DNA from 4 places in the Paenibacillus sp. FSL W8-0187 genome. Region 4 is predicted to be linked to each of the others. Evidence: riboswitches for the same ligand, from Rfam matches in the RefSeq annotation. Region 4 holds a riboswitch; each other region holds the start of a gene.
The links. Region 4 has a riboswitch for thiamine pyrophosphate ahead of tenA (thiaminase II). Riboswitches for the same ligand answer to the same signal wherever they lie in the genome.

Region 1 (5,902 bases), 670 kb from region 4:
TGTCCGAAAGGAGCAGTGCCTCCTCGATATGATGGGTAATCATCAGCACCGAACGGCGCGTATCCTCCCAGATATCGAGCAGCCAGCGCTGCATATCGCTGCGCGTCAGCGCATCCAATGCGCTGAACGGTTCATCCAGGCACATGACTTCCTGGGGACTCATTAGTGCGCGCAGAAAAGCCGCCCGCTGCTGCATTCCGCCTGAAAGGGTGTGCGGATACGCCTTCTCGAAGCCGGTGAGGCCGGCCCGTTCCATCCAGCTGCGGGCATGTTCCCTGGCAGCGGCTTTCGTGGTGCCTCTCAGCTCCTCGGGAAGGAGCACATTGTCCTCCACCGTACGCCAAGGGAACAGGGCTGGCTGTTGAGGCATATAGGCGATGCGGCCTTTTTCCCCGGTCACGTCCTGACCATCCATGAGGACCGAACCCGTATCCGGAGCGGTTAATCCCCCGATGATATGGAAGAGTGTGCTCTTTCCGCTGCCTGAAGGACCGATCAAGGAGACGAATTCCCCGGGTTGTACCTGAAGCGAAAGGCCATCCAGTACATGCACTTCGCTGCGCCGGTCGCGGAAGGTTTTCCGAAGGCTGCGAACCTCGAGGGCAGGTGCTGATGAGACCGACGCAGTGGACGGGTAAGCCCCGTCCTGCACAGGCAGGGATACTTGAGGTGTCATATCGATAAATGGCCTCTTTTCATATAAGATTCGAAATGTCTATTCACAAGGGGCTCAACCTTTTCGATTCCAGCGGATGAGCCGCTTCTCCAGCAGGGTGATCAGCAGCACCATCAGCAGGCTGAGCAAGACGATGACCAGGATGGCAACAAATACCCGATCCGTGCGGTAGCCGGATTTTTGCAGCATCATGTAGTAGCCGATTCCCCGGTCCGAGCCGATCCATTCCCCGATAACCGCCCCCATCACCGAATAGGTGGCCGCAATTCGAATCCCGGAGAAGATGGAGGGAAGGGCATGCGGCAGCTCCAGCTTGGTGAAAATTTGCCACGAGGTAGCCCCCGCCATCTGCATATAATTCATCATGGTGCGGTCGGTACGTGCGAGTCCATCCAGGGCCGCAACAGCGACAGGGAAGAAGCAGACCAGCGTAATCACGATAACCTTGGGCAGCATGCCGAAGCCGAACCAAATCATGAGAAGCGGGGCTAGGGCGATTGTCGGCACATTTTGGCTAAGAATAAGAAGCGGATAAAGGGCGGTTTTGAGAAAAGGCACCATGTGCAGTGCCAGCGAGATGATTAGACCGATTGCCGTACCGATTATAAAGCCGATCAGGGTTAATTGCAGGGTGGCCGCTGTATGCTGGAAGAGACCGGAAGCTCCAGTAACGGCCTCATGCCCGATGGCCGTCGGTGCAGGCAAAATAAAGGGTTCAATGTCGAACACGGATACTGCCGCCTGCCATACCACCAAAAAGAAGAGAACCGCCACAACGGGCGGCCAAACAGAACTCCACCAGCTTCTCATGGACGGTATTTCTCAGTCAGCTTATCCATGCTGATGCCGCTTGGATGATGCGCGATTTTGACCTGGGATATGATGCTGGGACTGCCCGCATTCACCAGCGCCTCGTGCATGCGCTCAACGATCCTGAGCAGCTCGGAGAGCTCTCCTTCCATGGTCGTTTCGAGTGCATGAACCTCGTATTTCACGCCTGATTCCTGAATAACCTTGATCGCTTCATCTACATAAGGGATGCTGTCGGTCCCGTTTGGCGTTCTCGGTATTACTTGAATGCTCAAGAGAGTATTCGCCATATAAACTCATCCTTTCGTGCAAGCTGTATTGTAATGGAAGAGAGGCGGCCTGCTGCAAAGGCCGTCTCTCTTCTTTAATATAGAAATAACCTTATGGCTTCTCCGGTAAAAATTCATTGGTAAATGCGCTGTCAGCGTCAAGCTCCTTCTCCAGCAGCTTGCGCTCAAACATCCAGTCTGCGTACCCCGACCATACTTCGGCTTTCTGTTCGCCCCAGCGGGATGCATCATCCTGATAACGGGGGCTCAGCCATTTCTGGCTGGCGAGAACCAGTTCGGCATCCAGGTCGGGAACAGCCTTCGTCAGCAGGGCTGCCGCATCTTCGGGATGTTGAATCGCATAGTTGTATCCTTTTGAAGTCGCCCGCATGAACGCTTTGACAAGCTCAGGGTCTTCCTGGATCTGCTTCTCGTTCGTTACGATCACCGGTGTGTAATAATCAAGCTGCTTGGAGTAGTCCTTCACATAAATCATGTCAAGCGGCTCATTGCGAAGCTCGGCTTCAATACCCGTCCAAGCATAGAAAATCCAGGCGAAATCAATGTCGCGTTTGACGGCCGTAAAATAATCGGCATCGCCCATATTGACCATATTCACCTTGCTGACATCGGCACCATCGATCTCCATGATGGACTTCATAACCGCTTCCTCCACAGGCGAACCCCAGCCGCCATAGGATTTCCCTTCAAAATCGCCTGCCTTCAAGATGCCTTTATCCTTGGGAGCCGCAAAGCCGGATGTATTATGCTGAATGATCGCTGCGATGGAAACGAGCGGCAATCCTTGGGTTCTGGCCAGCGTTACGCCTTCCTGATAGCTGATGCCAAACGGCACATTTCCGGATGCGACCAGCGTATCCGTTCCGCCTGCTCCCGGCTGGACGATCTGGACATTAAGCCCTTCTTCCTCATAATACCCAAGCTCCTTCGCTGCATACAGGCCGGTGTGATTCGTATTGGCAGACCAATCGAGCATCAGCTGTACGTCACGGAGCTTCCCGGAAGTCTGACTGTCCTCACCTGCGGCGCCTGTCTTCTTGTTCTCTCCGCTTGTACCGCATCCGGACGCAACCATCAGCAGGACGCAAGCGAGAAGCAGCGGAATCCATCTTCCCTTCTTCATCGTTTCTTCTCTCCTTTAAGTTCTCTTTCTATTACCTCGCAACTCCACAAAAAAAACGCCCTGATGATATCAGGACGCATGACGGCGTAAGTGTATACCACGGCAAATAAATAGCTGCCGCAAACATGGGCTTCCTACGCTGGCATTACCCAGATCAGGTGTAAGGGTCAGTATCATATCGGATACACTCTCAGCCGGCCAAATTCCAGCTCCCCCGGTATTTATGAAGTTTCGATCATTACATCCGCTATTATAGTCCTAACACAGCAGACCTGTCTAGTTCGAAGAGGCGCGAACGTGACAGGTCTTTGTTAGAACACTAATGCAATGGGAGAATTAATTGATGCTATGAACCTTTCACAAGGTAAAGTGTTTGAATACGGCTTCTACGCAGAGATTAGCGCTGGAAGAACTCAATCCATTCTCCTTCGGGACCGTGCACGAAGAAATAGCGGTACCCGTTCGGAAGCGTCACGATTTCCTCGTCCAAGTGAGGAACGTCAAGTCCCTGCACACGGGCATATTCCTCTTCAATGTTATCCGTGCTGACTGCAAAATGATGTACCGTTCCTTCCGAAGGCAGCGTGTCGCTGTATCCCTGAATAAGCTCGACTTCCGTCTCGTTGCTGCCGTTAAATCCTAGGAACGCCAGCTGGATGACGCCATTAGTATGGGTCAGGCGGTCCTTCAGCTCAAGTCCGACTACGGATGTATAGAAGGCGATTGTAGCTTCAAGGTCCCGGACAACAATACCAACATGATCCAATCGTTTCTGTGACATGGTTCAACACCCCTTCCGATTCATATAAGATATGACTGAAATATTATCATATAATTCCTATACGTCAAGTGGGTGTTATGTTGTTTGTGCACAGACTAATAAGATGATTTTTCTTTCATTTCCTCATCTTTACTTTTGGGTGGGCAAAAAGTATCATGAGAAATAGATATGTTAATTCAAAAGACCTAACACACTTAAAGTGAACCAGCGTACCTTTTGGCCGAGGAGGAATGCTTATGAGTCCAACTCCAGCAGATCATCTGTGGATTCGACTCGCCATAATATATGCATTCATTCAGATAATGATCGCTCTGTGGATGCCTGATGCTTTATCGCTTCAGCGTGTACTAGTCATTATTTCTCCTGCAGCCGCTTCCGTTTATTTAATGCGGATCCGTCGGCGTTTTGAGGTTCATCTTCGCAGGTTTTGGCTTATTGTGAGTCTCGGATTGATGGGGGAGGCAGTGGCCCGAACCCTCCACGCATGCAATATCTGGTTTGGAAAAGAGAACGCTTTCCTGCCAGTTCTAACCCATTTGTTCTGGGGGCTCGAACTTATCCTGTTCGCAAGTTCTCTCATTTATTTATTCCGGCATGTTCAGGGTTCGTTTCGGGGGCTGCGGTTTATGCTGGATATCCTGATTGTTGGCATAGCGGTCATGACGGTAGGATGGGAATATTTCATCAAGCCTGAGCTTCAGGGTCTGGTCCATGAGGCAGTATGGGGAAACCTTTGGGTGGACATGCTGTATCCACTGTGCGCAATGGTACTTATTTTTTTTACACTGGTGTTGTATTTTAATACCGGACAGTTAAGGAAATGGGCGGCCATCCTGTTATGTCTTGGCGGAAGTACATTTATTGCCGGAGATGTTCTGTACATCTATCTCGTTGATCTTTTGGATATCGAGGTTCGCTCCTACCTGTATCCACTCTATACGTTATCGGTATTTTTCATTAGTTTCGCAGGCGGACAGTCCGCTCCTGAAACCCGTAATCCATCTGTTGGCGAGCGGGAGCCTCGTTCAACCGGAAACCTGATCGTAAGGTACCTGCTTCCCTACAGCGTGCTCGGCGGGATGTTTGCCCTTATGGCGCAGCATTTTGGAGGGTGGACTGGACTGTTTACCGGCCTTTCCCTGTGCGTTATCCTGATCTTGTTCAGGCAGATTTTGATCCAGTTCGAGAACGACCGCTTGTTGGACCGACTGCATGAAAGTCTGATGCAGAGTGAATCCCTGGCACATCGCGATGATCTTACGGGGCTGTATAATCGTCGTTATTTTAATGCAAGGCTGTCAAGTTCGCTGAAGGAGGCGGACCGCACAGGTTCCCGTGTAGGCTTGCTGTATATGGATATGAATCGTTTCAAACGAGTCAATGACCGATACGGCCACCGTGCCGGCGATTTGTTGATACGAAAGGTTGCAGACCGGCTTCAATCACTCGAATCCAAGGGAGTTTTGGTTTCCCGTTTAGGAGGAGACGAATTCACAGTCATGATCCATCCGGCCGGTGATGATCAGGAGCTGATCTGGATGGCGGAGGAGATCTGGACGATGCTTAGTGAGCCGTACGAGCTGGAAGGGCATGAGGTCCGAACCACGCCGAGTATCGGTATTGCGGTTTATCCAGATCATGCCAGAAATGACCAGGAGCTGATTGGTCGTGCGGATGCAGCGATGTATGCGGCGAAGGAACGGAACGCCCCCTGGCATTTTGATGTAGAGCGGACGATGCTGCTGCAGCTTTTGGATCAAAAGGTGAGTAGATGAATGTATGACCATAGTATCGACAACAGGTTGTTAAAAGCAATATAAGTCGATTTTTGTAGAATTTGATGCAATCATTGCACGAATCTTGCGCATTTCTCTTAAAATAGGTCATAACTTCGATATAAAATCCATAAAATGCAAAGAAATCATATTCAAAATGCCGATAAGAAGCATAGTGAGAGCTAGCTTGCCAAGGAGGACGAACATGATTTGCGACAATTGCAGCACCTTTGAACCGATTGAGGACCAGGGGACCATTCATATGAAGCCTGCAAGTGGTGAGCTTATTCAGTTGCTGGCAGTGAACGGCTACACGGTACAAGAGAACAATGAGGGTTGTGCTGTGAACTACAAGGTACGTGCGGACCTGATCTCTATGATGAAGTGTCTGCAGCCCCTTCCGCTGAAGATTCGTCAAGAGCTGTCCTTCTGTGTTACCGGTGGAGA
Region 2 (5,902 bases), 3.6 Mb from region 4:
CGGCCAAGCGCCAGCACGTTCAGGTACTTGGCAAATCGGGCAAAGTACAGCAAGGTCAGCACAACGACAATGACCGACAGGACCAGAAGCTCGGTCTTCACATTGTTAAAGCTGGCAAACATTTTGTCGGCCACAAACTGGAACTCGTTCGGGTCAATCAACACTTCCATAAAAGAAGACATGCTCGAGAACAGGGTTCCAAAAATCATGCCGATCAGCAGCAGGAAGTAAATGTTGTTTCCTTCCCTTTTGAACAGAATCTTATATAAGACTCCGGCGAATAGGATCATCCCGCCGACGTTGATCAGAAAGTTAACGTTGCTGCCCAGTTTGTACAGCGTGAAGGATCCGAAGACGAAGATGACGGTGGTCTGGATCAGTACATATAAGGAATCTAATCCCATAACGCTTGGCGTCAGTATCCGGTTATTCGTGACCGTTTGAAACACCGTGGTAGACAGAGCGATCGCTCCGCCGGTCAGAATGATGGCAAGCACCTTCTTGATTCTTCTTGGAAGCGCGTAATCCCAATTGCCGCCAAGATCAATGAACAGAAAGACTGCCACCAGGATGATTGCCGCTGCGGCCAACAGGCCGAGTTTGGCTTTATAAGTCATAAGCCTTTCTCCTCATCAGTAAGAAAATGAATATACCGCTTCCGAGTACGCCCACGGTTAGACTAATCGGAATTTCATAGGGATAAATAATGATCCGGCCCAGGATGTCACAGAACAGTACGAACCCGGCCCCCAGCAGCGCGGTATGCGAAAGGCTTTTTTTTAAGTGGTCTCCTAAGTACAAACTGACAATATTAGGTATGATCAGACCAAGAAACGGAATCACGCCGACCGTCAGCACAACAGATGCCGTAACCAGCGCCACGATGACCAATCCCAGATTCACAACTCTCCGGTAGTGAAGACCCAGGTTGGTTGCAAACTCCTCTCCCATTCCGGCCACCGTAAACTTGTTGGCAAACAGATACGCCAGAATCAAAAGCGGGATACTAATATAGAGCATTTCATACTGGCCCTTCATGATCATGGAAAAATCACCCTGAAGCCATGCGGACATATTCTGAATAAGATCATATTTGTATGCAAAGAAGGTGGCTATCGAACTGACGATATTACCAAACATCAGCCCTACGAGCGGGATGAAGATCGCATCCTTGAACTTAATCCGATCCAGTATCTTCATGAAGATAAAGGTTCCTGCCAGAGCGAATACAAATGCCACGAGCATTTTGATAAGCGGACCGCTTGTCGTGAAGACGAGCATGGCTACCAAAATCCCCAGTCTGGCAGAGTCCATCGTACCTGCTGTGGTCGGCGATACGAACTTATTGCGGCTGAGCTGCTGCATGATCAATCCGCAGATACTCATGCTGACACCCGCCAATATAAGACTGACAAGCCTAGGAATCCGGCTTACAAGCATAATATGCTGTTGTTGTTCTGTCATCGAGAATAGTTGCAGTGGCGAGATATCTTTAACTCCAATAAATAATGAAATTATCGAGAGTACCACAACGGCTGCAAATAAGTATCTAATCTTCATGGCTCTTCCTTCTATGCGTATGTCTCTAAAATATCCGGGATCTCGCAATTTCCAACGCCATTCTCATTGAGATTGATTATCAATCGCGCTCTGATATGCATTATATCATCCTCATTCTGGCTCGACAAGTGTAATTGAGAATCAAAATCAATTAATTTGTTCATACTTGTATATTTTGTTCATGAATTGTTCATAATATGAAGTTTCGAGAAGACATAGCTAATATCCTCAGGTAGGAAGCACTCCTTTCGTTAAGCCTCCATATAATGAAGCTTCTCAAAAAGCCAAACGGATTCAATTCATATTTAATAGATAAGGGAAATTATATTTAATCAAAAGTCGTTGACAATTACTCTAAGTTATATTAATATACTAACATAAATATTATTCCTAACTAAACGTAAGTTAATATGGAATGATAATTAAAAATATTGCTAAATAAGCAACATGCATATTTGCTTGAAGTAAAGGACATCTTCTTATCAGGCGTATGCAAATTCGATTACACCAGGAGGTTTTTTTTTCAATGTCTAAAGATTTTTCAACTGCACTCAAAAGTCGCCGTTCTTATTATGGGATTAGCAAAGAATCCGTTATCTCGGACGAGCGTATTCAGGAAATCGTAAACGAAGCGGTTAAGTATACCCCGTCTTCTTTCAACTCTCAAAGTGCACGCGTCGTTGTATTGCTTGGCGAACAGCATGATAAACTGTGGAACATCACGGAAGGCATCCTGAAGGAAGTCGTTGGCGATGAAGAAGCATTCAAATCCACTGCCGAAAAAATGGGCGCATTCCGCGCTGGTTACGGTACGGTATTGTTCTTCGAGGACAACAACGTCATTGCCGGGCTGCAACAGAACTTTGCCGCTTATGCCGACAACTTCCCGATTTGGTCCAACCAATCCAACGGCATGCTGCAATTTGTAGTATGGACATCCCTTGAAGCAGAAGGTCTGGGTGCATCCCTGCAGCACTACAACCCGCTGATCGACGAAAAAGTAAAATCCGAATGGAACATCCCGGAAAGCTGGAAGCTGCTTGCTCAAATGCCTTTCGGTAAGCCGGTTGCTGAACCAGGCGAGAAAGAATTTGCACCGCTTGAAGATCGCGTAAAAGTATACAACTAATTAAATAGATGAAAAAAGGCCGCCTTCCTAAGTTTCCGCAACTTGGATAGGCGGTCCTTTTATAATGGACAAAGATTGAAAAACCGATCACTAAGCGATACAATTAGTCAAGTAAGAACCCTCGAACTTCTAAGATAACAGAAGCTCCGGGCAAACTTACGATAACCAACTACATAGGATGTTGGCTGTACTAGGGGTGCCATGTGCTGAGAGACGGCGGTTTGCCGTTAACCCTTAACACCCGATCTAGGTCATACTAGCGTGGGGAAGTGTAGCATTTATGTTTATTTCTTTTCGTAGGCATAACTGCACTTTCTTCACGGGGTGCGGTTTTTTTTGCGTGGACTTATATCATGGGGAGGAAATAACAATGAATGAGCTTGTATGCGGAACCAGTCGGATCGTCGGGTGCCGGTTCTCGGTATTTCCCATGACGGACCGGTTTGTGGAGGTCATCATGGGCGCACTACATTCCGTGGATACGGGGAAGGTATGGATTCAGACAGATGATGTGAGCACCTGTATTCGTGGACGTGCAGAGCATGTCTTTGATGTGACAAGGGCGATATTCGCCTATGCTGCAGCGAGTGGCGTGCATACCGTTTTTAATGGTACTTATTCCATCGGTTGCCCCGGAGATACGGACGCCGATGTATATATGACTGAGGATTCGACTCTCTTAAACAACGACATCGGGGAACATGCCGATATTGAGACTGCTTGCCAATTCGCTCTATACCCCATGGGTACCGATGACTACATGGATGTCATCTACGGTGAAGTTAATCGTACGAAGGCAGCCGGGACATTCGCCGGAAGCGTTCATTACGCCAGCCGATTGGATGGGTCACTGGCCCAGGTGTTTGGATCCCTTGAAGAGGCGTTTTTACATGCGATTCAATCCGACAGCAGCCATTTGGTCATGACTGCGGTTGTGTCCGCACACAGCCCTTCGGTCAAAGCCGCATCGAATTGAGCTTTATTGAGGCAGACAAAAGCCCGGCAAGCGCCGGGCTTCCTGTCACTACTGCCAAGAATCTTGACGGTTTAAACCCAAGCACTCAAGATAATTACGAGCAGGATAAAGAGAACCAAAATAATTCCTACTGAATTGTTCCATCCACCGCCGCCATATACTCCGCTCATGAAGATCCCCTCCTGGATTTAAAGAATGACGTGATGTAATCACACTATTATAGTATTTCCCGTCTCGTGCTAGTGTCACGGCTAATGTACGCCTCTTTTTATATTGGCAAGGAAATTCTATTCCTCATAACCAATGAGAAGCTTGCCTCCGTACGGATGGAGCATTTCCTCGGTGAATGCCATAAGAACTGAAGGATCATCCTGGCGATACATCGCCGTGAGCGCTGCTTCCAATCGTTCTCCCAAGATCGAGTCATAGCGGTTGAACAGACGGAACAGCGTTTTCCCTTCACCCGTCCACTCCCGGTTCACCCTAAGTACAAAATCACAGAGAATCGCCGCTATTTTGTGCACCGTAAACCACTTTTCGGCATCCCTTCGGGGACTCTGCAAATCCAGCAGGTACTCGGTTAGCATATAACGGTATTCGTTAATGTCGGTTAGCATCAAGGGCATGGGTCCGTAATTCAAGTCGCTTCGAGCTTCCGCCTGCACCTCTTCCCCCTCAGGCAGCGCGTGCAGCACCGTCCCTTCTACGACCATCCGCTGCAATGAAGGATTCGCCGCGATCACTCCCTCATCGAAATATTCGCGATAGGAGGATAAAGACAATATAAATATTTCCGCGATCCACCCATGTGCCTCTATCGTCTTCCTGCTGAAATCATGACCATCCCGTTCAATGACTATGATGTCCAAATCGGATTGTTCATTATATTCACCTCTGCTCGCGCTGCCGCCAAGCACAGCAAGCAAACAGTCGGGATAATCGTATTGTATGATGCGTTCCGCTGCCTCTACCGGTTCCATCCTCATGACGTTTCCTCCAGTATGATTCTGATCCTCCCGAAAAAAGGGCTCAAAATATCTAATTCAGCTAAAACCCTAAACGTACCTGAATCATATGGTAAATAAATAAACGATTACCCTCATGTTGATGACAAGGAAGAAGGGATAGATGAGATGAACTATATTCATATGCTCTCCAAATTAGGTATGGGCAGTGCCCACCCGGGAGGATTCGAGGCAACCCTCCGAATGCTGAAGAATTATCCCATTCAACCGGGCAGCCGCATTCTGGAGGTCGGGTGTGGAACGGGCAGAACCGCATGCCATCTTTCGGAGATGGGGTATCAAGTAACGGCCATTGACCTGAACGAAAATATGATCAAAAAAGCCCGTGCAAGAGCCGAAGCGATGGAAATCGACGTGCAGTTCCAACAAGCGGATGTATGCGCATTGCCTTTCGAGGACAACCAATTCGACCTAATCATGGCCGAATCCGTTACCGTATTTACGGATACTACGAAATCACTGCCCGAATATTACCGCGTTCTGGATCATGGAGGCGTCCTACAGGACAGAGAGTTGCTGCTTGATAAACCCATGCCGGAGGCAAAACTTCAGGAACTGCTCGAATTCTTCGGAATTCCTAATCTCATGATGAGGGAAGAATGGGCGGACTCCCTCTTGGCTTGCGGGTTTAAACAGCAAGAAATTCTGGAGTACAACCACTTCAATGACCAGTTAAAGGAAGAGCAAACACGTCATCTGGATACATTTGAACAGCGCGATAAAGGACTCCTGTTCGATGTGGCGCTCTGGGAAACGTTGTTCAAGCATGACCGCATGATCCTGGATAATACCGATTATCTCGCTTCCGCCTTATTCCGGGCTGTAAAATAAAATCACTTCATATCTGTGCATCAAGTGGGGATTCGCATATTTGCTGCGCATCCCCTCTCCCTCCTCAATTTCAGTCCTTTCGACCTAATCCAACACTTTTTGTCAATTCGTTATATCTAGTTTTGCCTGTCGATGCTATAATCATGGTAAATATATCCTATGTTGTTGAGGAGGACTCATTCTTATGGCATGGTTCAACAGACTCCCTATCTCGCGAAAAATTACCGCAGCCTGTTTTCTCATTGCCGCTTTGTTTGCGGTTCCAATGCTGCTTGCATTTATTCTAATGGGTAAAGCAATCATTGGCGTGGTCATCGTCGTGGCACTAACCGGTTTTACTTTTCCTCTTTCTCGTCTTATTGAGAAAACGCTTACCAATTC
Region 3 (5,902 bases), 2.6 Mb from region 4:
ATGAAATCGCGAATTATGTCCGTCAGCACCCGGGGGTTCCCCATCGGGTAGAAGATTTGGCCGCTAGAGCGGGGTTGTCCCCCCGTTACTTCTCGATCAAGTTCAAGGAACTGATCGGCACGCCGGTGCAATCATACATCATTCAGATGCGGATCGAGCGAGCGCAGCATCTGCTGCTGCACCAAGGCATGAACGTAACGGAGGTAGCTGACGCGCTGGGTTACCGGGATATTTTCTTTTTTAGCCGGCAATTTAAGCAGTATACGGGCAAGAGCCCATCCGAGATTCGGTGATTCCCTCGCCCTTCCATAACTTACCTGATTGGTAGGAGGGGTTAATGGTTTCATAGCAAGCGATTTAGGGTAAAAAACGAGATACAGTTTTATTTTATGAAGGGGGGAGAGAGGAATGAGCCCAAGAAGACGGGTGCGTGGACGTTTCTTCAGTCGTGGTGGCTGCGCTATTTTCAGAAATCGCTTGCGCCGCATGAAGACAACGACTCAGGATCATCAGGATGTATGGTTTTAAATGAGACCTGGCCTACATACGGGTGACGTTGAATCCCGTTATCATATACGCTTTTCTCTGGATGAACGCAAAAGGGAGCTAAATGGCTCCCTTTTTTCGATATGTTTTTAGGGTCCCCGCAAAGTATTTGGAATAAGCATCGAAGCATAGGCTCCACTTTGTGGGGCTATTTAGTGGATACATATGTGGATAGGGACTCTGATTGCATTGTAAAAGATGCATATACGAATAGGGATCCTGACGTTCCGAAATTTTGTTATATTAGGGATAAGCATAAAGCGTTGAAGGCAGGGTTTAAGAAAAATGGCCGGGCAGGCATTTCGAATAACGGAAGGGTGATGGGTGTGATAGAGAGAGTGGCATTGGCCGAACAAGCGGTGATCCGGTGGTAACGGCGGGAGCAGGAAAGGTTGCGCTGATCACGGGCGCGTCGAGCGGGTTCGGACTGCACATCAGCTTGGAGCTGGCAAAAGCAGGTTATGACGTGGCAGCGGGTCTGCGCAGGCCGGAGACGGCTGCAGAACTGTTGGCCCGAGCCGAACAAGCCGATGTTGCCAAGCGTATTCACGTATTCCAGCTGGATATCTGCATCGAGGAACAAGTCAAGGCCGCTGCCTTGGAGTTGGAGCAGAGGTATGGCCGCTTGGACGTGCTGGTTAACAATGCCGGGGAGGCGGTAGGCGGCATGGTGGAGGAAGTGCCGCTCAGCGGCTGGCGAAAGCAGATGGAGACGAATTTTTTCGGGACCGTATCGGTGACACAGCATATGCTGCCGCTGCTCCGGCGAACTGGAAAATCCAAAATCATTCTCATGAGCAGCATTAGCGGCGTGGTCGGATTTCCGGGTTATGGACCCTATGCGTCCTCCAAATTTGCGCTGGAAGGGTTTGGCGAAAGCCTGTCCATGGAAGTGATGCCCTTTGGCATTGATGTCGTGCTGATCCAGCCTGGTGCCTATGGCACGCCGATCTGGAACAAAAGCTTTGGGGAGCTTACGGTGAAGGAAGGATCACCCTACAGCGGTCTGCTGAAGGGCGTGCTGGACTATTCCGAGCGGACAGCCAAAGGAAGCGGGGATCCGCAGGAGGTAGCCAGGCTTGTGGCAAAAATTGCGTCCATGGCTAAGCCCAGGTTCCGCTATATGCTGCCCCGAGGCACGCGGGCGACCGCATGGATCAAGGGCGGACTGCCGGATCGGCTGTTTCAGCGGATCATTTATCGGATGCTGGGCCGGCGTTAATCATTCATGCAGCCAATGATTTATAGCCTTAACTTGTCATGCGATGTTTGGTAAGGTAGATGGAATCACCCTTTTCTGGCTGGGGACGGGTGAAGCAAACCGAGCAGTTCTCCCATCTTCACCTTGGAGCCGGGTTCCAGGTCACCGCGAGGGGTAAACGTGCCGTTCTCCGTCAAAAGTACAACTGTAGAGCCGAATTCAAAGTACGCGAGTTCATCGCCGATTTCGTATTTCTTCACACTCTCGTCAGCATAACGGATGCTGCTTACGTTCATGGCTCCGACCTTCACGACGGCAACTTCGCCGAACTCATGCGCAATATAGGTAATGAGGCGCTCATTGCGGCTGAGCACATTCCGGATATGGGTCATCGCAAAATCGTTCACGGGGTAAACGCGTCCCTTTAAATGCTCGCTTTCCGCCTGAACACCGGTTACCGGGGAATGAATGCGATGATAGTCGGTCGGGCTTAAATACAATACAAATGCATAACCGTGGATGTAGTTTTCCATTCTCGGTGATTTCGCGAGCAGCTCGCTCAAGGTATAATCCTGTCCCTTAACGCTTAGAATGGTACCGGCGTTGACGACGCCCATTGCCGAAATTGTGGCATCGACTGGGCTTACCATGGCGTCGGCGGTGTCATCTATGGCGCGTAGGCCTATTTTTAACCGGCGGGAAAAGAACTCGTTCAGTGAGCGGTATTCGTTGATTTCTTTCTCCGCTTCGTGCGCCGGAATTTGATAAATTCGTATGAATGCAGGTATTAGATGACGGCTCAGCCGGCTGTGGGAACAATGCCCCATGATTCGGGACAGCCACTTGCGGGAAGACAGCTCAGTCATCAGACGCAGCAATTGTTTAGCCATGTCATTCTCCTTTGTGCATAGGTGTCAGCAATAAACGTTGGTGGAAAAGCCAATCACTCTGATATTGACATAGAATGAGATGGAAATCAATAAATAGCCATTTTTGAAAAAAGGTTCTTGCTTATTCCGGAGTGAATGTGTATTTTAAAGTTAACATAAAACCGAATAGGAATACGGGGGCTTGAGTGAATCAGGCTGAGATTGCAGCTGCTATCCGCTGTTGACCGTTAATCTGAACTGGGTAATGCCAGCGTAGAGAATATCCGACCCTGCCTACATAGGGCCTATTTTTCCGTCTGCGCGTTTTTCCAGACGGTTTTTTGTTGTGTTTACACAAAAATAGAGGTGGAGAGGGGAATGTGTTGTTATGGGAACGTCTGTGCAAGAGAAGTTGGGGGTTCAGCCCCGAAAAGGACTGCGGTTAAGCGATATTTTGGTTACGGTACTGGTATCACTGGTGCTTGGCGTCATTTATCACTTCTGGGGTTCGGTTTACAATCTATTAAAACCGCTGTTCTTTGAAGCGGATGAGTTGTTATACGGCATGTGGTTCGCTGCAGCCACGCTTGCTTACTTGTTGATCCGGAAGCCGGGAGTGGCCATTATCGCGGAAGTGGCGGCGGCCCACGTAGAAGTGCTGTTTGGCAGCGGCTGGGGATTGACCCTACTGCTGTATGGCCTCATTCAAGGACTGGGGGCTGAATTGGTATTCGCGGCGTTCCGTTATCGGAGCACCTCGGCGTGGACGCTGGCGATTGCCGGTGCCGGTGCAGCCATCGGCTCGATGATCATGGACTTCTATTACAGCTATACGGATGACCTGCAGACGTGGATGTTCCTCGCTAAATACGGTATGCGGGTACTTAGCGGCGCCGTCATTGCAGGCCTTCTTATGCTCCTGTTGGCTAAAGCGCTCGACCGTACGGGCGTGACATCCCTGCTCCGTCCTGCGTCGAAGAAGGATTACGAAGCACTGGATGATCCGCGCCATGTCTAATGCCACGGTTAGCCCGGTTCCGGCTCAGTCTGCTGAGATGCTTCCGGAACCGGCCGTGTATGTGGAGGGATTGCGTCTGAAGTATCCGGGCGAGGAGCGATTGATGTTCAAAGACCTCTCCTTCTCGGCTGTCCGCGGGGAGAAGGTGCTGCTGCTCGGTCCGAGCGGCTGTGGCAAATCCACGCTGCTGCAGGTGCTTAGCGGGATGATTCCCCGCGCGACGGAGGTGCCGATGAAATGCGAGGCCCAGCTGATTCCACGCTCTTGGGGTTATGTATTTCAAGATCCGGATACCCAGTTCTGTATGCCGTACGTGGATGAAGAGCTGGCTTTCGTACTGGAAAATCTAAGTGTCCCTCGTGACGAGATGAAGGATCGAATGCAAGCGGCCCTGCGCGAGGTGGGGCTTGATCTTGAGGAGCTCCATATGCCGATCGGGCATTTGTCCCAAGGCATGAAGCAACGACTTGCGCTGGCATCGGCTCTGCTGCTGGAGCCGGAAGTGCTGTTCCTTGACGAGCCGTCTGCGCTGCTCGACCCGGAAGGCAGGGAGCAAATCTGGTCCGCGGTGAAGGCCGTTTCGGAAGGGCGTACGCTGATCATCGTGGAACACCGGATTGAAGAAATGGCCCAATATGTGGATCGTGTCGTGCTGTTCAGCCCGGATGGGGTGATTCTGGGCGAAGGTCCCCCAGCAGCGATATTCGCTGAATACGAGAAGGAACTCCAAGCCTATGGAATCTGGTATCCCGGCGTATGGGAGGATTATGCTCAGACCCGGGCGGGCAGAGAGTTGTTTGCTCTGGTCGACGCGCTGGGCAATCTCTTGTATGAGGCTGCTCCGCCGTACGCTCAACATGGGGAACCTGTCATTCAACTGGCGAATTTTAGGGGAATGAGATGGGATAAACCTGTTATCACCCTCCCTTCCGCCGAGGTGGTTCCGGGACAATTCATTGCGGTGGTAGGACCGAACGGAGCAGGCAAAAGCTCGCTGCTGCTCAGTTTGATGGGGCTGCTTCGCGCCGAAGGGACCTATGTGCTTTGCGGGGAAGAGGTCATTCAGGGCAAGCGCCGGAAGGTGCGAAAGAAGAGAGAGCAGCAGCTGCGCCAAATCGGATTCGTGTTTCAGAATCCGGAGCTTCAATTCCTGACGGAGCGCATCGGCGATGAGGTGGTTTACTCGCTGTTGGTGGATCATGTGCCGCCGGAGGAAGCGAAGGCGCAGGCCGACCGCTGTCTTGAACGCTTTGGACTGAAAGGCATGGAGGCTAGGCATCCGTACCAGCTGTCGACAGGCCAAAAGCGCCGCTTGAGCGTGGCTACGGCCATGGCAAGACAGCCGTCCGTCCTGCTCCTGGATGAGCCAACCTTCGGACAGGATGCGCGGAATACGTTTGCGATTCTGGAGATGTGCGAGCAGCTGCGCCGCGCGGGAACCGCTATTCTCATGGTGACGCATGAAATGGAGATCGCGCAGCGGGTGGCCACGCATATATGGGAAGTCCGGGAGGGACAGCTGACTTCGAGCATGCCTTCCCCGCGCTGGTCTGGCGGGATTGCATCCGAGCAGGCGGCTAAGAGAGTAAACGGCGCTGCCGACCCACGGGGTATCTTAGCCGCGGCCGATCAACGCCTCACGGGGGTGAACGCATGAATATATGGAACCCCGTGCGGATCACTTGGCTGCACCGGGCGAATCCGGTGGTGAAGCTGGGACTGATCTGTGCGCTGTTTTTCATGACGGTGCTGACCCATGATCTTGATTTTGTTTTGTATCAGGCGCTTATCTTTATGGTCTGTCTGGTGGTGCTCAGCGGGGTGAAGCCGTGGAAAATGCTGTTGTTCTTTATTCCGTTTCTGCTTGCCTTCATATCGTCCGCCTCTTCCATGATGCTGTTCGGTAAGGGGGAGACGATCTGGTGGGAGTGGGGATTGTTCCGGGTATCGGAAGAAAGCTTCTACCGGGGGCTGCATTTGGGCTTTAAAGGAATTGCCTTTGCTTCGGAGGGACTGCTGCTCGTTACGACAACGTCCTCGGTGGATTTATTCTACAGCCTGATGCAGAAGCTGAGGCTGGCGCCCAAATATGCCTACAGCTTCATGGCTTCGATCCGGCTGCTGCCCATGGTGTGGGAGGAATATGTAATCCGCCGCCAAGCCTTGAAAGTGCGAGGAGTTCGCCCGATTCGCGGGATTCGCGGCATGGTTAATCGCGCAGGACTGTATGTGGTGCCGCTGCTGGCGCAGAGCATCCGCCGGGCCCAT
Region 4 (5,902 bases):
ATGGTAGCGCAGCAAGCGAATCCTATGAAGTTACACATGCGATGGGTACGGAAACAATCAAGGGAACCCCTCAAAAAGTGGTGGTTCTCACGAACGAAGGAACCGAGGCGCTTCTCGCATTGGGCGTGAAGCCAGTAGGCGCTGTTAGATCCTGGACAGGTGACCCATGGTATCCACATATTAAAGACCAGATGGAAGGCGTTACCGTTGTCGGGGAAGAGAGCCAGCCGAACATCGAACTGATCGCGGGCCTGCAGCCGGACCTGATTATCGGCAACAAGATGCGTCAGGAGAAAGTATACGAGCAATTGAAGGCGATCGCGCCGACCGTTTTTGCCGAGGATCTTCGCGGCGAGTGGCAGAACAATTTTGAACTGTATGCCAAGGCGCTGAACAAGGTATCCGAAGGCGAAGAGCTATTGGCTGCATACGACAAGCGGATTCAGGATTTCAAAGAGAAGGCCGGAAGCAAGCTGGACGAGACCGTTTCCGTGGTCCGTTTCATGGCTGGCAAGACGCGCGTGTACCATACCAATACGTTCTCGGGCGTCATTTTCGATAAAATCGGCATCGCCCGCAACGACATGACCAAGAACGCCAAGGACGATTTCGTTGACGAGATCACGAAGGAACGTTTGCCTGAGGCAGATGCCGACAGACTCTTCTACTTCACTTATGAAACCGGGGATGGCGGCGCCAACCAAACCGAGCAGGAATGGATCAACGATCCATTATGGAAAAACCTGAACGTCGTCAAGAACGGCCAAGCCCACAAAGTGGATGATGCAATCTGGAATACAGCAGGCGGCATCCTGGCGGCCAATCTGATGATTGACCAGTTGCAGGAGTTTTACGGCATTCAGTAATGAATGAAGACGAATGCTACAGGGTAGTATTATCGTATAGCAGATGATGCAAGGAAAAAGCTAAAAAAGGAGGCATCCCAAAAGATCTCAGATCTTGAGGGACGCCTCCTTTTTTAGCATCACAGCATCGCCAGTACTGCCGCTATAAGGCATGCCACACCGCACGCCAGCACAGCTTAACCAAGTCCCCTACTTCGTGCCGCTGCCCCTGACTGTTATCGGACTCCAGATCCCTTATTTCTCAATTTGACCCCGATTTTTAAATCTAACGGACACAGGATCCCTTATTACCAAAATAAACTGCCTATTTGCCATCATATTCTATGAATAACGTATCTGGTGTCCGTTAACTCTCAAAAATTACGCCTATTAAGCCAAATAACGTATCCTCAGTCCGTTACGCTCAAGGAGTAGCACGAAGTCCAGTAGATCATCAGTAGCCAAGACCAGCAAGTAGCACCAAGATCAGCAGTAGCACCAATACCAGTAGTAGAACCGAGCCAGCAGCAGCACCAATACCAGCAGTAACACCAAGATCAGTAGTAGCCAAGACCAGCAAGTAGCACCAAGCCAGCAGGTAGCAACAAGATCAATAGTAGCACTTAGACCAGCAGTAGCGATAAGACCACCTGTCAACGGACTCCAGGTCCCTTATTTCTCAAATTGCCCTCGATTTTTAAATCTAACGGACACAGGATCCCTTATTACCACAATTACCGGCCCATTTGCTATCATATTCTATGAATAGCGTACCTGGTGTCCGATAACTATCAAAAATCACACCTACTCAGCCAAATAACGTATCCTCAGTCCGTTACGCTCGAGGAGTAGCACCAAGTCCAGCAGTAGTAACAAGACCGGCAGTAAGCACCAATACCAGCAGCAGCCTCAGCTATACACGCTGTGTTACCCCGGAATCTACCTCTAAACCATAGCTACTCTGAGTTCCCGCCGGCCCCTACATCGATTATAATCCCAGCCATCCATGCATACCCCTAGACACCCAACGCTTATGTACTCATTATGTTGGGGAATACATGACAGCCGAGCGTCAGTGTTCCCGTAACAAGTTTCGGCCGCCGGCGTTTTTGCGAATGACCTCCGCCACCGTACATCATCCTAATCCCCACTCATGGGAAAGCTTCGAACGTGGGGCTTCGTTCACGAACAGTTAATGTTTGACAGCATCCATAAACCTATGTACAGTATTAGACAAAAGAATAGGAAGTCCACTAGGGGAGCCGTTGGCGGCTGAGACAAGAGCGTATCTTGGACCCTTTGAACCTGATCTAGTTCGTACTAGCGTAGGAAAGTGGAGCCTTCGTATATGAGGTCTTGGTGCGCCTTTTTTGGCGCACCCGGGCTTGTTGACGAAGCCGCTCCAGTTTTCGGGGGCGGCTTTTTAGCGTTGTCTGAAAAGTCGTATCTTACGGACTTCCTGCTCTTCAATATGTTGGAGGTGGGGACAAAAATGAGTTTCACGCAAGCGCTCCGTCAGCAGGCGGGAGACATTTTTCAAGCAATCTTCGATCATCCCTTTGTAAAAGGCATTGCCGAGGGGAACCTGGCGCGAGAACAGCTGATTCACTATGTGAAGCAGGATTTTGAGTATTTGAATGCCTACATGCGGATTTACGGTATCGCCATATCCAAATCGACCAGCAGGGAAGAGATCGCCACCTTTAACGAACAGATATCATTCATCCTGCACAGCGAGGTGCACCCGCATCAGAATTTGTGCGCAGCCGCCGGGGTGACCTACGAAGAGCTTCAGGGCTATCCGCTGGCTCCGTCCGCGCATCATTATATCCGACATATGCTGACGGTGGCGCATGAGGGCAGTCTGGGCGAGATTATGGCCGTATTGCTGCCTTGCCCATGGACGTATCTGGAGATTGGCCGCAAGCTGCTGGATGAAGTGAAGCCGGATGCATCCCATCCGTTCTATGACTGGATTTATTTCTACGGCAACCGTGGGGAAGACGCGACAGCCAAGTTCTGCAACCGTGTCGATGAATGGGCAGAGCATGCGACGGCCGCCGAGCGGGAACGGATGAAGGAGCATTTTATGCTGAGCTGCCAGCTGGAGTATATGTTTTGGGACATGGCTTACAAGCAGGAGGAATGGCCGGTGCAGCTTGAGGCTGCGGTGCTGTAAGGAGTCATAATAAGCACATAAATTCCAATATAGATAAGAGAGGCGATTCATATGCATGCATGGGAAAAAGAGGTTTCGGCGCTTTTAACGAAGGTACAGCAGACGAGCCCCCTCGTTCACAATATGACAAACGTGGTGGTTACGAATTTTACGGCTAACGGCTTGTACGCGCTGGGCGTGTCGCCGGTCATGGCTTACGCGCCGGAGGAAGTGGCGGATATGGCCGCCATAGCGGGCGCGCTCGTGCTGAACATCGGCACGCTGAACCGCGAGCTGGTGGATGCGATGATTCTCGCCGGGCAATCGGCGAATGCGCACGGTGTGCCGGTTCTGCTGGATCCGGTCGGTGCGGGAGCGACCCGTTTTCGGACGGAGTCGGCATTGCGGATTCTGAGTGAGGTGAAGGTCTCGCTCGTGCGCGGAAACGCGGCTGAAGTCGCTCATCTTGTCGGGGAGGCCCGAGAGATTAAGGGCGTAGACGCTGGCAACAGCACTGGCAGTCATCATGCTGAGCTGGCCGTGCGGGCTGCACGCGAATTAGGCACGATCGTGGCCATTACCGGTGAAGAGGACGTAATTACCGATGGAACAGAGGTGTGTATCATTACCGGAGGGAATGCTCTGCTTACGAAGGTGACTGGCGCAGGGTGCCTGCTGACCTCGGTGCTGGGTGCCTTTGCCGCAGTGGAAGCAGACCTGCTGCTTGCGGGTACGGCGGGTCTGGCCTTCTACGGGGCCGCGGCGGCGAGAGCTGCGGAATGCACGGCGGACCAAGGACCGGGAAGCTTCCAGATCGCTTTCTTGGATGAGCTGGCAAAACTTCATCCAGGCTCGTTGGCGGGATATGCCGCTGTCCGGGAAGCGGGAACGGCTGCCGCCGGTGGCGCACGATGAGCAAGACTCGCGTGCCCCGGGCACTGACGATTGCCGGGTCCGACAGCGGCGGCGGCGCCGGCATTCAGGCCGATCTGAAAACCTTCCAGGAACTCGGTGTATACGGCATGTCGGCGATTACCGCGATCACGGTGCAGAATACCTTGGGGGTTCACGGCGTATATCCGCTTCCCCCAGAGGCAGCAGCCGAGCAGATGGAAGCGGTTGGCTCAGACCTCGGAGTAGATGCATTGAAGACGGGCATGCTGTTCAACGCCGAGGTCATTCGGCTGGTTGCTGACCGGATTCGGGCATTCGGCTGGGGGAAGGTCGTTGTCGATCCCGTGATGATTGCCAAGGGCGGAGCGGAGCTGCTGCAAAGCGAAGCGGTGCAGGCTTTAAGAGAAGACTTGCTGCCGCTGGCCTTGATCGTCACCCCCAATATACCGGAGGCCGAAGTATTGGCGGGGATGCGTATCCGCACGATGGAAGATCGGAAGGAAGCGGCGAGACGTATTCATGATCTGGGGCCCAAGATTGTGGTGATCAAAGGCGGCCATGACGAGGGAATGCCGGGCGTCGCCGGTGAAGGTTCGGATCACCAAAGAGACAGAGGAGCAGATATAGCGGCGGGTACGCAGCAGGAAGAGTTGCCGCAGTCCGAAAGTACGTATGGCCAAACGAGAACTGCCAACCCTCTCGGGGAGTTAAGTGAGGGACGCTCTCCTAGTATCAAGACCGACGACAGATTCGGTAATGCCGAAAGTCCTCCGGTCATGGACCTCGTATACGATGGCACTGCCTTCTCCGAACTATACGGCAAAAGAATTCATACCGTTCATACGCATGGTACCGGCTGTACTTTCTCTGCCGCCATCACTGCAGGCCTGGCCAAAGGCTTGAGTGCATTCGATGCGATTCAGAGCGGGCGCTTATTCATCCAGGCCGCCATTGAGGACGGCTTAAACCTGGGGCAGGGACACGGCCCCACGAATCATTGGGCGTATCGTCGCCGCCGTCAGGAGGTGCTGCGATGACGGGGAGAGTGACACCCGAGATGATGAGGCAGCATCTACGGATGTACCTCGTACTCGGCAGTGTGAACTGTATCGAAGAGCCAAGCCGGATTGTGCAGGAAGCACTGGCTGGCGGCGTAACCATGGTCCAGTTCCGCGAGAAGGGACATGGCTCGCTTGTTGGCGTGCCGATGATCCAGTTGGCTCGCCGGATCCAGGATCAGTGCCGCCAAGCGGGCGTACCCTTCATCGTCAATGACGATGTGGAGCTGGCACTGAAGCTGAACGCCGACGGCGTGCACGTCGGCCAGGACGACGAATCCGCGGCTTCCGTCCGCGAGCGGATCGGCAACCGGATTCTCGGCGTTTCCGCCCACACGGTGGAGGAAGCGCGGCGCGCGATTCTCCACGGTGCCGATTATCTTGGCATCGGGCCGATCTATCCGACCCGCTCGAAGGATGATGCCAAGACTGCGCAAGGCCCAGCAATTCTCCATGAGCTTCGCGAAGCTGGAATCCACCTGCCGATCGTTGGGATTGGCGGGATTACCGTGGAGCGCGTGGAGGAAGTGATTGGAGCGGGTGCGGATGGCGTCGCGGTGATATCCGCCGTGACGGGAGCGGAGTCGATACGGGAGGCTGTGGAGGCTATTGTAGATAAGAGCTTCAGGTAGTGGATGTTTTTCATGTGAAAGGATGTTAACAATTAATAGAACTTACTATAAAAAAAGAGTGTCGAAATTTTTCGACACTCTTTACAACTATAGGGTAAATTTTATCAGTTTAAGTGTTCTGCTTTTCCTTCTACATACCATTGTTTTGATCCATTTGAGTTCTTCGTTTTCATGTTAATAACAATATAAGAGCCATCATACTTCTGCCAAAACTGCTTGGCTTCCGTTAACTCGGAGTTTATTAGAATAGCAGGCATGTAATCCCCTACTTCTAGGTTTGCTCTTCTTTCTTCGCCATAAAATGCATCAATAAAA

Region 1: it holds a riboswitch for thiamine pyrophosphate, as region 4 does, so the genes downstream of both, MKY48_RS03210 (ABC transporter substrate-binding protein) here and tenA (thiaminase II) in region 4, are expected to answer to the same signal.
Region 2: it holds a riboswitch for thiamine pyrophosphate, as region 4 does, so the genes downstream of both, MKY48_RS22320 (YkoF family thiamine/hydroxymethylpyrimidine-binding protein) here and tenA (thiaminase II) in region 4, are expected to answer to the same signal.
Region 3: it holds a riboswitch for thiamine pyrophosphate, as region 4 does, so the genes downstream of both, MKY48_RS28340 (ECF transporter S component) here and tenA (thiaminase II) in region 4, are expected to answer to the same signal.

Annotation. Positions count from the first base shown of each region.
Region 1 covers NZ_CP150206.1:728,916-734,817, forward strand. The annotation lists gene MKY48_RS03195 (ABC transporter ATP-binding protein) at 1-676, opposite strand, end outside; gene MKY48_RS03200 (ABC transporter permease) at 731-1,486, opposite strand; gene MKY48_RS03205 (MTH1187 family thiamine-binding protein) at 1,483-1,776, opposite strand; gene MKY48_RS03210 (ABC transporter substrate-binding protein) at 1,868-2,899, opposite strand; TPP riboswitch at 3,014-3,125, opposite strand; gene MKY48_RS03215 (VOC family protein) at 3,297-3,680, opposite strand; gene MKY48_RS03220 (GGDEF domain-containing protein) at 3,917-5,455, shown strand; gene MKY48_RS03225 (EAL domain-containing protein) at 5,661-5,902, shown strand, end outside.
Region 2 covers NZ_CP150206.1:4,966,293-4,972,194, forward strand. The annotation lists gene MKY48_RS22305 (iron chelate uptake ABC transporter family permease subunit) at 1-617, opposite strand, end outside; gene MKY48_RS22310 (ABC transporter permease) at 607-1,560, opposite strand; gene MKY48_RS22315 (nitroreductase family protein) at 2,087-2,689, shown strand; TPP riboswitch at 2,872-2,974, shown strand; gene MKY48_RS22320 (YkoF family thiamine/hydroxymethylpyrimidine-binding protein) at 3,060-3,665, shown strand; gene MKY48_RS22325 (sporulation protein YjcZ) at 3,737-3,835, opposite strand; gene MKY48_RS22330 (nucleotidyltransferase domain-containing protein) at 3,953-4,651, opposite strand; gene MKY48_RS22335 (methyltransferase domain-containing protein) at 4,799-5,521, shown strand; gene MKY48_RS22340 (methyl-accepting chemotaxis protein) at 5,706-5,902, shown strand, end outside.
Region 3 covers NZ_CP150206.1:6,242,946-6,248,847, reverse strand. The annotation lists gene MKY48_RS28355 (AraC family transcriptional regulator) at 1-293, shown strand, start outside; gene MKY48_RS28350 (SDR family oxidoreductase) at 914-1,768, shown strand; gene asd (archaetidylserine decarboxylase) at 1,834-2,637, opposite strand; TPP riboswitch at 2,801-2,913, shown strand; gene MKY48_RS28340 (ECF transporter S component) at 3,005-3,634, shown strand; gene MKY48_RS28335 (ABC transporter ATP-binding protein) at 3,672-5,291, shown strand; gene MKY48_RS28330 (energy-coupling factor transporter transmembrane component T) at 5,288-5,902, shown strand, end outside.
Region 4 covers NZ_CP150206.1:1,402,963-1,408,864, forward strand. The annotation lists gene MKY48_RS06135 (iron-siderophore ABC transporter substrate-binding protein) at 1-866, shown strand, start outside; TPP riboswitch at 2,091-2,194, shown strand; gene tenA (thiaminase II) at 2,338-3,024, shown strand; gene thiM (hydroxyethylthiazole kinase) at 3,076-3,918, shown strand; gene thiD (bifunctional hydroxymethylpyrimidine kinase/phosphomethylpyrimidine kinase) at 3,915-4,934, shown strand; gene thiE (thiamine phosphate synthase) at 4,931-5,587, shown strand; gene MKY48_RS06160 (hypothetical protein) at 5,692-5,902, opposite strand, start outside.